DNA from 2 places in the Carnobacterium sp. FSL W8-0810 genome. Region 1 is predicted to be linked to the other one. Evidence: riboswitches for the same ligand, from Rfam matches in the RefSeq annotation. Region 1 holds a riboswitch; the other holds the start of a gene.
What was found. Region 1 has a riboswitch for FMN ahead of ribD (bifunctional diaminohydroxyphosphoribosylaminopyrimidine deaminase/5-amino-6-(5-phosphoribosylamino)uracil reductase RibD). Riboswitches for the same ligand answer to the same signal wherever they lie in the genome.

Region 1 (4,435 bases):
TCAATTGTATTAAACATATGTCTCTCCATTCTGTTCTAAAAGAACCCGTTATCTTTCAAAAATTCTGTCGTTACTTGACTCTCTTGAACTGGCAATTTCGAATCCAAACCTAATAATTTTTCAACATATTTTCCGATCATATCGCATTCAAGATTTACAGCATCTCCTGGTTGCTTATGCAATAGAACGGTCTCTTCACCGGTATGAGGAATGACAGAAACCTTGAACGATTGATTATCAACCGTCACAACTGTCAAACTAACGCCATCAATCGCTATAGAACCTTTCTCAATAATGTAACGCAATAATTTAGGACTTGTTTCAACCGTGATCCAAACGGCATTATCCTCACGCTTCATTTCTCTTATCTTTCCCGTTCCATCGATATGGCCACTAACCATATGGCCACCAAGACGTGTTTCCAAACTTAGTGCTCGTTCCATATTGACATAACTTCCAGGCGTCAATTCTCCTATGTTCGTTCTTATCAAAGATTCAGACATGACGTCCGCTTCAAAAGAATCATTTTCTATTTTTGTTACTGTCAAACAGATGCCATTTGTCGAGATGCTATCCCCGATACGAGTCCCTTGCAATACTTTTTTTCCCTTTATCTTCAATATTGAAGATTTTTCACCTCGTTTGATGGATTGAATCGTTCCCATTTCCTCAATAATTCCTGTAAACATGCTTTTCCTCCAATCGATTGTTTCTCTTTATTTAACAATATAGCTTTCCACAAACAGATCTTCTCCAACCATCACAGGCGTCATTCGATCAATTTTAAACGCATTTTTTAATAATTGGATACCTGCCCCTTCTACAGCGGTTTTAGCCTCTTTTCCTCCAATTATTTTTGGCGCAATATAGGACTGTATTTTGTCCACGATCCCTTCTTCTAAAGCCGAGAAATTCAAATTTGCACCGCCTTCCAGTAAGATACTATCGATTCCTTTAGCTCCTATTACCTTCATTAATTCTCGTAAATCAACTCTTTCACATTTTACTTTAATCACAATCACTTCAATACCCATCTGCTTTAACGTATCTAATTTTTCATTATTGGCTCTTTTCGTGGTAGCCACAATTGTCTTCGCTTTATCTTGTTGGGTTAATACCTTTGAGGCGATTGGGATTCTTAGCTGACTATCGACAACAATTCTAATAGGATTACGGCTGTTTAGTGTTCTAGAAGTTAGTTGTGGGTCATCCTTGATAATCGTTTCTATACCGACCATAATTCCAGCTAATTCATGGCGCAGAGAATGGACTTGTTTTCTAGATGACTCACCAGAAATCCATTGAGATTCGCCTGTCACTGTAGCGATTTTTCCATCTAGAGACATCGCATTTTTCATAACCACAAATGGCTCTTTCGTGACAATGTATTTTATAAAGATCTCATTCAATTTTTGACTCTCTTCTTCTAGTACACCAGTCACTACTTCAATTCCATTGTTACGAAGCCTTTCGATTCCTTTTCCAGCAACTAGTGGGTTTGGATCGAGTGTTCCCACGACTACTCGTTTAATGTTCTTGTCTATCAGTAAGTCTGAACAAGGAGGTGTTTTTCCAAAATGAGAACAAGGTTCTAACGTGACATATAATGTTGCCCCAGTCACATCTTCTTTGGCTGATGCAATAGCATTTACTTCCGCATGGGGCTGTCCATATTTTTGATGATAGCCTTGCCCAATAATTCTTCCACCTTTTACAATGACCGCTCCAACTAAAGGATTAGGAGTTGTCCACCCTTTACCCTTTCTTGCCAATTCCAGTGCCATCCTCATGTATACTTCATCCAATTCTCTCACTCCATTCAAATTAAAAAAGCCCTAAGAATCTACTCTCAGGGCTTTCGTCATTTTTTTACAAGGCTCAACAAATAACTCCGAATACTCTTTACTCGGTTACTGTTGATTTTTGTAAACTTTGTCTTCGCTTTATCCAGACTATCACTGTCGGCTTCGGAATCTAACCGAATCTGCCTTACGGCTCGTGGGCTTTACCACCGGTAGGGACTTGCACCCTGCCCTGGAGACTATTCAATTTTTACTTTTCTACACAAAAAAGCCCCAGACTTTTATATCCAGGGCTTCGACTTATAGTTAAATAAGACTTTCTTATAATTGCTTCACAAATTCAAGACTGCTATCTATCCAAAAAAAGACTATAGCTACCTTAACTTCTCTGCAATTACTTTGTCTTCGCTTTATCCAGACTATACTGTCGGCTTCGGAATCTAACCGAATCTGCCTTACGGCTCGTGGGCTTTACCACCGGTAGGGACTTGCACCCTGCCCTGAAGACTATTTAATTTTTACTTTTCTACACAAAAAAGCCCTCAGATTTTTATATCCAGGGCTTCGACTTATAGCTAAATAAGACTAGTTAATAGTTGCTTCACAAATTCATGACTGCTATCTATCCAAAAAAAGACTATAGCTATCTTAATTTCTCTGCAATTACTTTGTCTTCGCTTTATCCAGACTATACTGTCGGCTTCGGAATCTAACCGAATCTGCCTTGCGGCTCGTGGGCTTTACCACCGGTAGGGACTTGCACCCTGCCCTGAAGACTAATTTACTTTTGTAATGTAAGAATATATTGAAATACAAGAGATGTCAATATTTTTTATATTAATTGTCCGATTACTCTTACTACTAAGAGTACTAAAAGTACTTTTCAAAGGATAAAAATCATTCTTACTTACTTTTTAATTTTTAATAATCTACCTTCACGATAATACAAATCTTGATAATTTAAATCAACTAAGTAGATTTCTTCGATTTCCTTTAAAGGCTCATTTTCATAACTATTTAAACTATACAAAATTATTAACTGGTTACATCCATTTTCAAATTGTTCAAGAATATAACCTTCCAATGCTTTTAATGTGTTTTTGAATTTTGGAGATAGGCTGTCACGTTTCTTAAACGAAGGAAGGTTTGAATCTATCGATGCTACTTGATATTTGGTCTTTTTAAAAAGAAAATGGGAACTAAAATTAAAATAATCGTCAGTATCTTCGCTAATGTTGTTTTCAAAATAAAAATATTCTTTGGTTTCCATTTGAAACTCATTTGGTTGTTGATCTCCTCTTCTGCCATCTATCAAACCAGATCTTAAAGGAGCATCTGCTGCAATGTATAGATATTCTGTCATGCGTTTAAATCCTTTCTGAAAGTAATAAGTAGAAATTATTTTATCTTTTTTAATAATGTTATTAACATCAATAACATTGATTTCCCTAAGAATAACACTTTAGTTTTCAATACAGCAGAAATAGGAAGTTATCGTTGAATAGATTGTGTACACAACTATCAATTGAGTACCATACAGATTACTTAGCAAGGAACTTCCAGTAGGTAAACAAATAATGAGTACCTTATAAGTTGAATAAAAAGAAACTTATGGTGTATATGTACAAACCTCTTAACCAAATTCGGTTCAAAACAGGTTCTATCTTTTGATAGATATTAGATCAGTGAACGGTTACTAATCTACCATTTCAGAATTATTCTCATTTTTATTTTTCACTTTAATCATGACCTTAACCAAATACTTTTCTGGATTTTTTTCTGCAACTTCATCAATGATGTATTCTTCATAGGCATCCCCATCAATCTCATAACCATTTTCTACTAAACCATCCAACATTTTCTGATACAGTTTTTCGGTTTTATTGTAATCACAATAATCATACATGACTGCGTAACATCCTTCAGGCTTTATACTTAACTGATTTTTATCTTCAGTCGATTTATTGATATAAAAATAACTAAAATTTGAAAATTCACCATTGGCCAATTCATTTTTTCCAATAATCGCTCCTATTGGAAAACCTTGGACAATTTGTTGTTGGTCAATAAGTGAATAGAAATCAATGAGGGCTTCATTGTTTTGTTGATTTATTTTTTTACCGATTAGTATCGGTTTCTTTTCTTGCTGGATAAAAGTAAGTTTTCCAACAGTTACTACGTCTGCCAACTTTGTTAACTCTATTCTTTTTTCCAACATATCTTTGTATTGCTGTAACGTACTAATTTTTTTATCAATCTGTTTTTGTTCTTCTAGGAACAACGACAGCATTTTTTCTGGAGTTCGTTCTTGTAAATAGATTTTTATTTCCTTAATTGATTTCCCTAATTCTCTTAAAATGTAAATCACACTAATGGTATCTAATTGTTTTTCCTCATACATTCGATACCCTTTATCTGTAAGCATTTTTGGTGAAAACAAATCGATTTTGTCATAATAAATAAGGGTTTTGCGACTGATTCCAGATAAAGTAGAAAACTGACTGATGGTTAAATATTCCTTTTCCATGTGATTCCTCTCTTTGTGTCCACAGTTTTTGAAAATAAAACTTGACTGTATAGTAGCTATACAGATTATACTGCTATTATTCGATCATTTCAAAGCATAGTTCTTG
Region 2 (4,435 bases), 1.9 Mb from region 1:
AAATAGTTTAGTTACTCGTACTTGGGTGGTAACGATGTTGGCTATCGGCATTTGTTTTTTTACTACGAACCAAGTATACGAAAAGTTATACACAAACAATATAGAAGAAAGTTACATCAATGATTTTGAACATTCGATTAATTCTATAACCAATCTTTTAGAAGAGGATCCAAATTTTTTGGTTGAAAATATCGATAAAATACGATCTTATGAGGACCATCTTTCTTTAGTGATCACACAAAATGATGAGCCTATTAGTTATTCTTCAAATGTAAAAATAGATGATCAATCCAATGACTTTGCAAAAATTAAGGCAAATGGTGAAGTCAAAAATGAGCTGGAAAACGGGAAAAATACGCTTGTTAAAGACGAGATAAAATTAGATGATAAACCAAGCACACCGTATATTTTTAAAATCCAAAACTTTACTTTTAATGGCCAAGAAAGCAAACTTTACATTTATGGTGATTTGTCGTTTTTAAGCAGCACGCATAATAAGATGCGGGTGTGGTCAGCTATTAATGTTATTTTTTATATTGTCATAGGAATTTTATTGTTTTATTATTTCCAACGTAGATTTGGCAGACCATTAACTCAATTAAGAGATATTGCATATGATTATGCTAAAAATGATTTTACTCAACAAGCACAGTCAACTTACAAAGATGAGTTAGCTCAGTTAGCCTTAGCTATGAATAAAATGGGCAAATCATTAGAAGTAACTGGAGCAGCAACTAGACAAGAAAAAGAACTTTTAGAAAATATCGTGACATCCATTTCTACAGGGGTATTGTATTATAATCAAGATAAAACATTGTTAATGTCAAACCCTCTAGGAGATGAATTCTTACAGCATTTATACCAAACAGATCAAGTAATGAAAACGGTTATACCTGATGTGTTGGAATATCGAATTGATTCTATTATACGATTTCCTGAGAAAATAAGTTATGATAATAATATTGATGACTATTATTATAATATAACGTTGATTCCACTTTTTGATGAAAATTTAGACAGTGTTCGTGGTGTATTAGTTTCTATTCAAGATATTACAAAAGAAAAACGTCTTGATATTATGCGAAATGACTTTATTAATAATATTTCTCATGAGTTAAGAACACCTTTGGTGATGATCCAAGGGTACAGTGAGGCAATTTTAGATGATATAGCTGAAACTCAAGATGAGAAAAAAGAAATGGCAAAAATAATCGGTGAAGAATCCGTGAGAATGAATCGAATGGTAAATGAAATGCTCGATAGTTCTAGAATGGAAGCGGGTTTTATTAACTTAATAAAATTGGATGTCCATTTGGAAGACTTTTTTAATAAACTGTTTACTCGATTTGCCACAATGTCAGAAAAAAATAATATTCGCTTAGAATTAGAAATTGATCCTAATTTAGATTCTTACTACATGGATGAAGATAAAATGAGTCAAGTTTTTGTAAATTTAATCAATAATGCTATTAGGCATACTAGTATGGTCAATAGAGAACATAAAAAAGTGAAAATCTTTGTGCATTTAGACAAGATTATGGATGAAGTCTTAATTGAGGTCATTGATAATGGAACAGGGATTCCAGAAGAAGATATACCTTATATTTTTGATCGATTCTATAAAGCAGATAAATCTAGAACTGTAATGAAAGGCGATAAAACAGGTACAGGTATTGGCTTATCTATTGTAAAAAATATAATAGAAGCTCATGGTGGATTTGTCGAAGTACAGAGTATTGTCAATGAACAAACGAAATTTATCGTTCATTTGCCCTATTTAGATTAATATGCTAATAAAAAGTAAGAGAAAGTGTTGCTTTTTTTCTTCTCATGTTATACAATGAACTTGTTAAAAAAATATAAAGATTCGTCTTCAGGGGCAGGGTGAAATTCCCGACCGGTGGTATAGTCCACGAGCTAAATAGCATTATTTGGTTGAACTGGTTAAATTCCAGTACCGACAGTAAAGTCTGGATAAAGAAGATGGGGTTTATTTGAATAGTTGTAATTGTTCAAATGCTCTGTTTAATTATCTGAAGATAATTTAGACGGGCATTTTTATATTGTTTTTATTTGAATAGACTCATGTAATGCCTAGGCTGATGAATCCTTTTAGGAGGATTTTTATGCAAACAAGTAACACAAAGAAAATGGTAGGAATCGCCATGTTGGCTGCTCTAGCAACCATTTTGATTTCATTTGGTTTTCCAATAATTCCAGGAGTTTCATTTCTAAAAGTTGATTTTAGTGATATTCCTGTTTTGATTGGCATGTTTTTATACGGTCCAGTTGGTGGAACTATGGTGGCGTTTATTCGCTCATTGCTCCATTATATTCAAACTGGCGGTGATGCAGGATATCCAATTGGGGATACTGCGAGTTTTATAGCTTCAGTCGCATATACGTTGCCAATTTATTTGATTATGAAATCAAAGGTTAACAATACTAAAACGATTATTTTTGCAAATATCGTTGGGTCACTGTCATTAGCTGTCATTTTGTCACTTGTAAATTACTTTTTCTTGCTTCCATTGTATTTAAAAGTATTAAACTTTAGTGTAGGGCCTATCAGAGATTACATTTTAATGGGTGTTATACCATTTAATATCATAAAAGGCGCAATAGTAAGTACAGTCTTTATTATGTTATACGCCAAATTAAAAACTTGGTTGCAACGCAATCAATTAACTAAAATCAGTGCTAAATAAAAAAAGAAATCGCAATTTATTTTGCGATTTCTTTTTTGTTTTCTTATTAATAATTTTTAAAATTTTGAAAACTATACCCTAAAAATGGTTATTTTTGGTATATTAGATTTAACAATAAATAGCTTTCAGTAGCTGCTTTTTTTATGTAATCAGAATGAGGGTGAATGTCGTGGAACAATCGTTGTATTATCAGTATTTTTGCCTTTCATTGTATTCTATAGACTATCCAGTAAAACCGGCCACGTTGTATCACATCTTGGTTGGTAAACGAACTGCTTCCATTTTGTTTAAGGCGCATATTTATCACGCGATTCCTTTTTTTTCGGTATTTCCTAATTTAAACCGTAGTCAGTATGACAATATGGTTCGAGAGTTTATTGAAAAAGATTGGATTACAGCCAGTGAAAATAACGAAGAGTACTACCTTTGTAAAAAAGCTAAAGAAGAATTAGACCTTTATTTTTCAAAACATTTTTATCCTAAAAATATTAATCAACTGTTAAACGGACAAGTGACTAAAGAATTTTGGAAAAAAATTTTATTTTCCACCCAAGTTCTTTCGGAATTACGCTACCAAAATAATCATTATCTACCAATAGAAAAGGAATGGAAGACACAATTATGGTTAAAAAATTGGTTGAAAAATAGTTCATTAGAAAGACAAGAATTGGGTAGCTCATTTGGAAAAGAATGGATTCAATTATTAAAGGAGTTCCGTTCATTTGATGCAGAAATTTTAGTAGCACAGTTAACGGGACATAAAAAGAATGGGAAAACCAGTACACAATTAGCTGTTAAATATGGATTAGATCAAATGGAATTAACTTTTTTAGTACAAAATACAATTAGTCAACTACTAAATAAAGTGGTCAGTGAAAAAGAAACATTCCCTTTATTTTATTTAATTTATCAAGAATGTAAAGGAGACCGTTACAGCAGTCTTAGTCTAAGTGCTAGGTCAACGGCATATTATTTAGAAAAAGGTTACTCTATAGAAAAAATAGCTTTAGAGAGAAGATTAAAGGTAAATACAATTTCAGAACACATTATTGAATTAGCTATTATTTTTCCGAATTTTGATGTTTCTAACTTTATACCAAAAGAAGACTACCAACGATTATGTGCGTTATTTAGTGAGAATGAAGAAATAACATATGAGGATTTGAAAAAAGAAATGCCGCAGATTCCTTTTTCATGGTACAGATTGATTCAAATCGAAAGGAGTCGGATTGTGTGACCAATAAAGACCTTATAAAACAAAACTTAGAGAATTATTTTGGATACACTTCTTTTAGAGAAGGGCAAGAAGAAGCTGTATTAGCAGCTTTAGAAGGTAAAGATACGTTGATTATGCTGCCCACAGGGACAGGGAAATCGATTTGCTACCAATTAACTGGGTATTGTTTAGATGGGTTAGTAATCATTGTTTCGCCTTTATTATCTTTGATGCAAGACCAAGTGGAACAATTAAAATTAAATGGTGAAAAAAGAGTAGCTGCTATTAACAGTTTAATGAATGTACGCGAAAAAGATTGGGTATTAAAGCATTTATCTGACTATAAATTTATTTTTCTTTCACCAGAAATGCTGCGACAAGAATACGTTATAACGAGTTTGAAAAAAGTGCCTATCTGTCTTTTTGCAACTGATGAAGCTCATTGTATTTCTCAATGGGGATTAGATTTTAGACCTGATTATCTCGATTTAGGTCTTATTCGCCAACAATT

Region 2: linked by a shared signal. The riboswitch ahead of NST49_RS09800 (ECF transporter S component) and the one ahead of ribD (bifunctional diaminohydroxyphosphoribosylaminopyrimidine deaminase/5-amino-6-(5-phosphoribosylamino)uracil reductase RibD) in region 1 are both predicted to bind FMN.

Annotation. Positions count from the first base shown of each region.
Region 1 is NZ_JBBOWO010000001.1:138,283-142,717, forward strand. It holds gene NST49_RS00755 (bifunctional 3,4-dihydroxy-2-butanone-4-phosphate synthase/GTP cyclohydrolase II) at 1-17, opposite strand, end outside; gene NST49_RS00760 (riboflavin synthase) at 36-689, opposite strand; gene ribD (bifunctional diaminohydroxyphosphoribosylaminopyrimidine deaminase/5-amino-6-(5-phosphoribosylamino)uracil reductase RibD) at 717-1,805, opposite strand; FMN riboswitch at 1,931-2,046, opposite strand; FMN riboswitch at 2,200-2,314, opposite strand; FMN riboswitch at 2,469-2,583, opposite strand; gene NST49_RS00770 (hypothetical protein) at 2,710-3,165, opposite strand; gene NST49_RS00775 (MerR family transcriptional regulator) at 3,499-4,329, opposite strand.
Region 2 is NZ_JBBOWO010000001.1:2,029,591-2,034,025, reverse strand. It holds gene NST49_RS09805 (sensor histidine kinase) at 1-1,786, shown strand, start outside; FMN riboswitch at 1,866-1,989, shown strand; gene NST49_RS09800 (ECF transporter S component) at 2,127-2,708, shown strand; gene NST49_RS09795 (helix-turn-helix domain-containing protein) at 2,878-3,945, shown strand; gene NST49_RS09790 (RecQ family ATP-dependent DNA helicase) at 3,942-4,435, shown strand, end outside.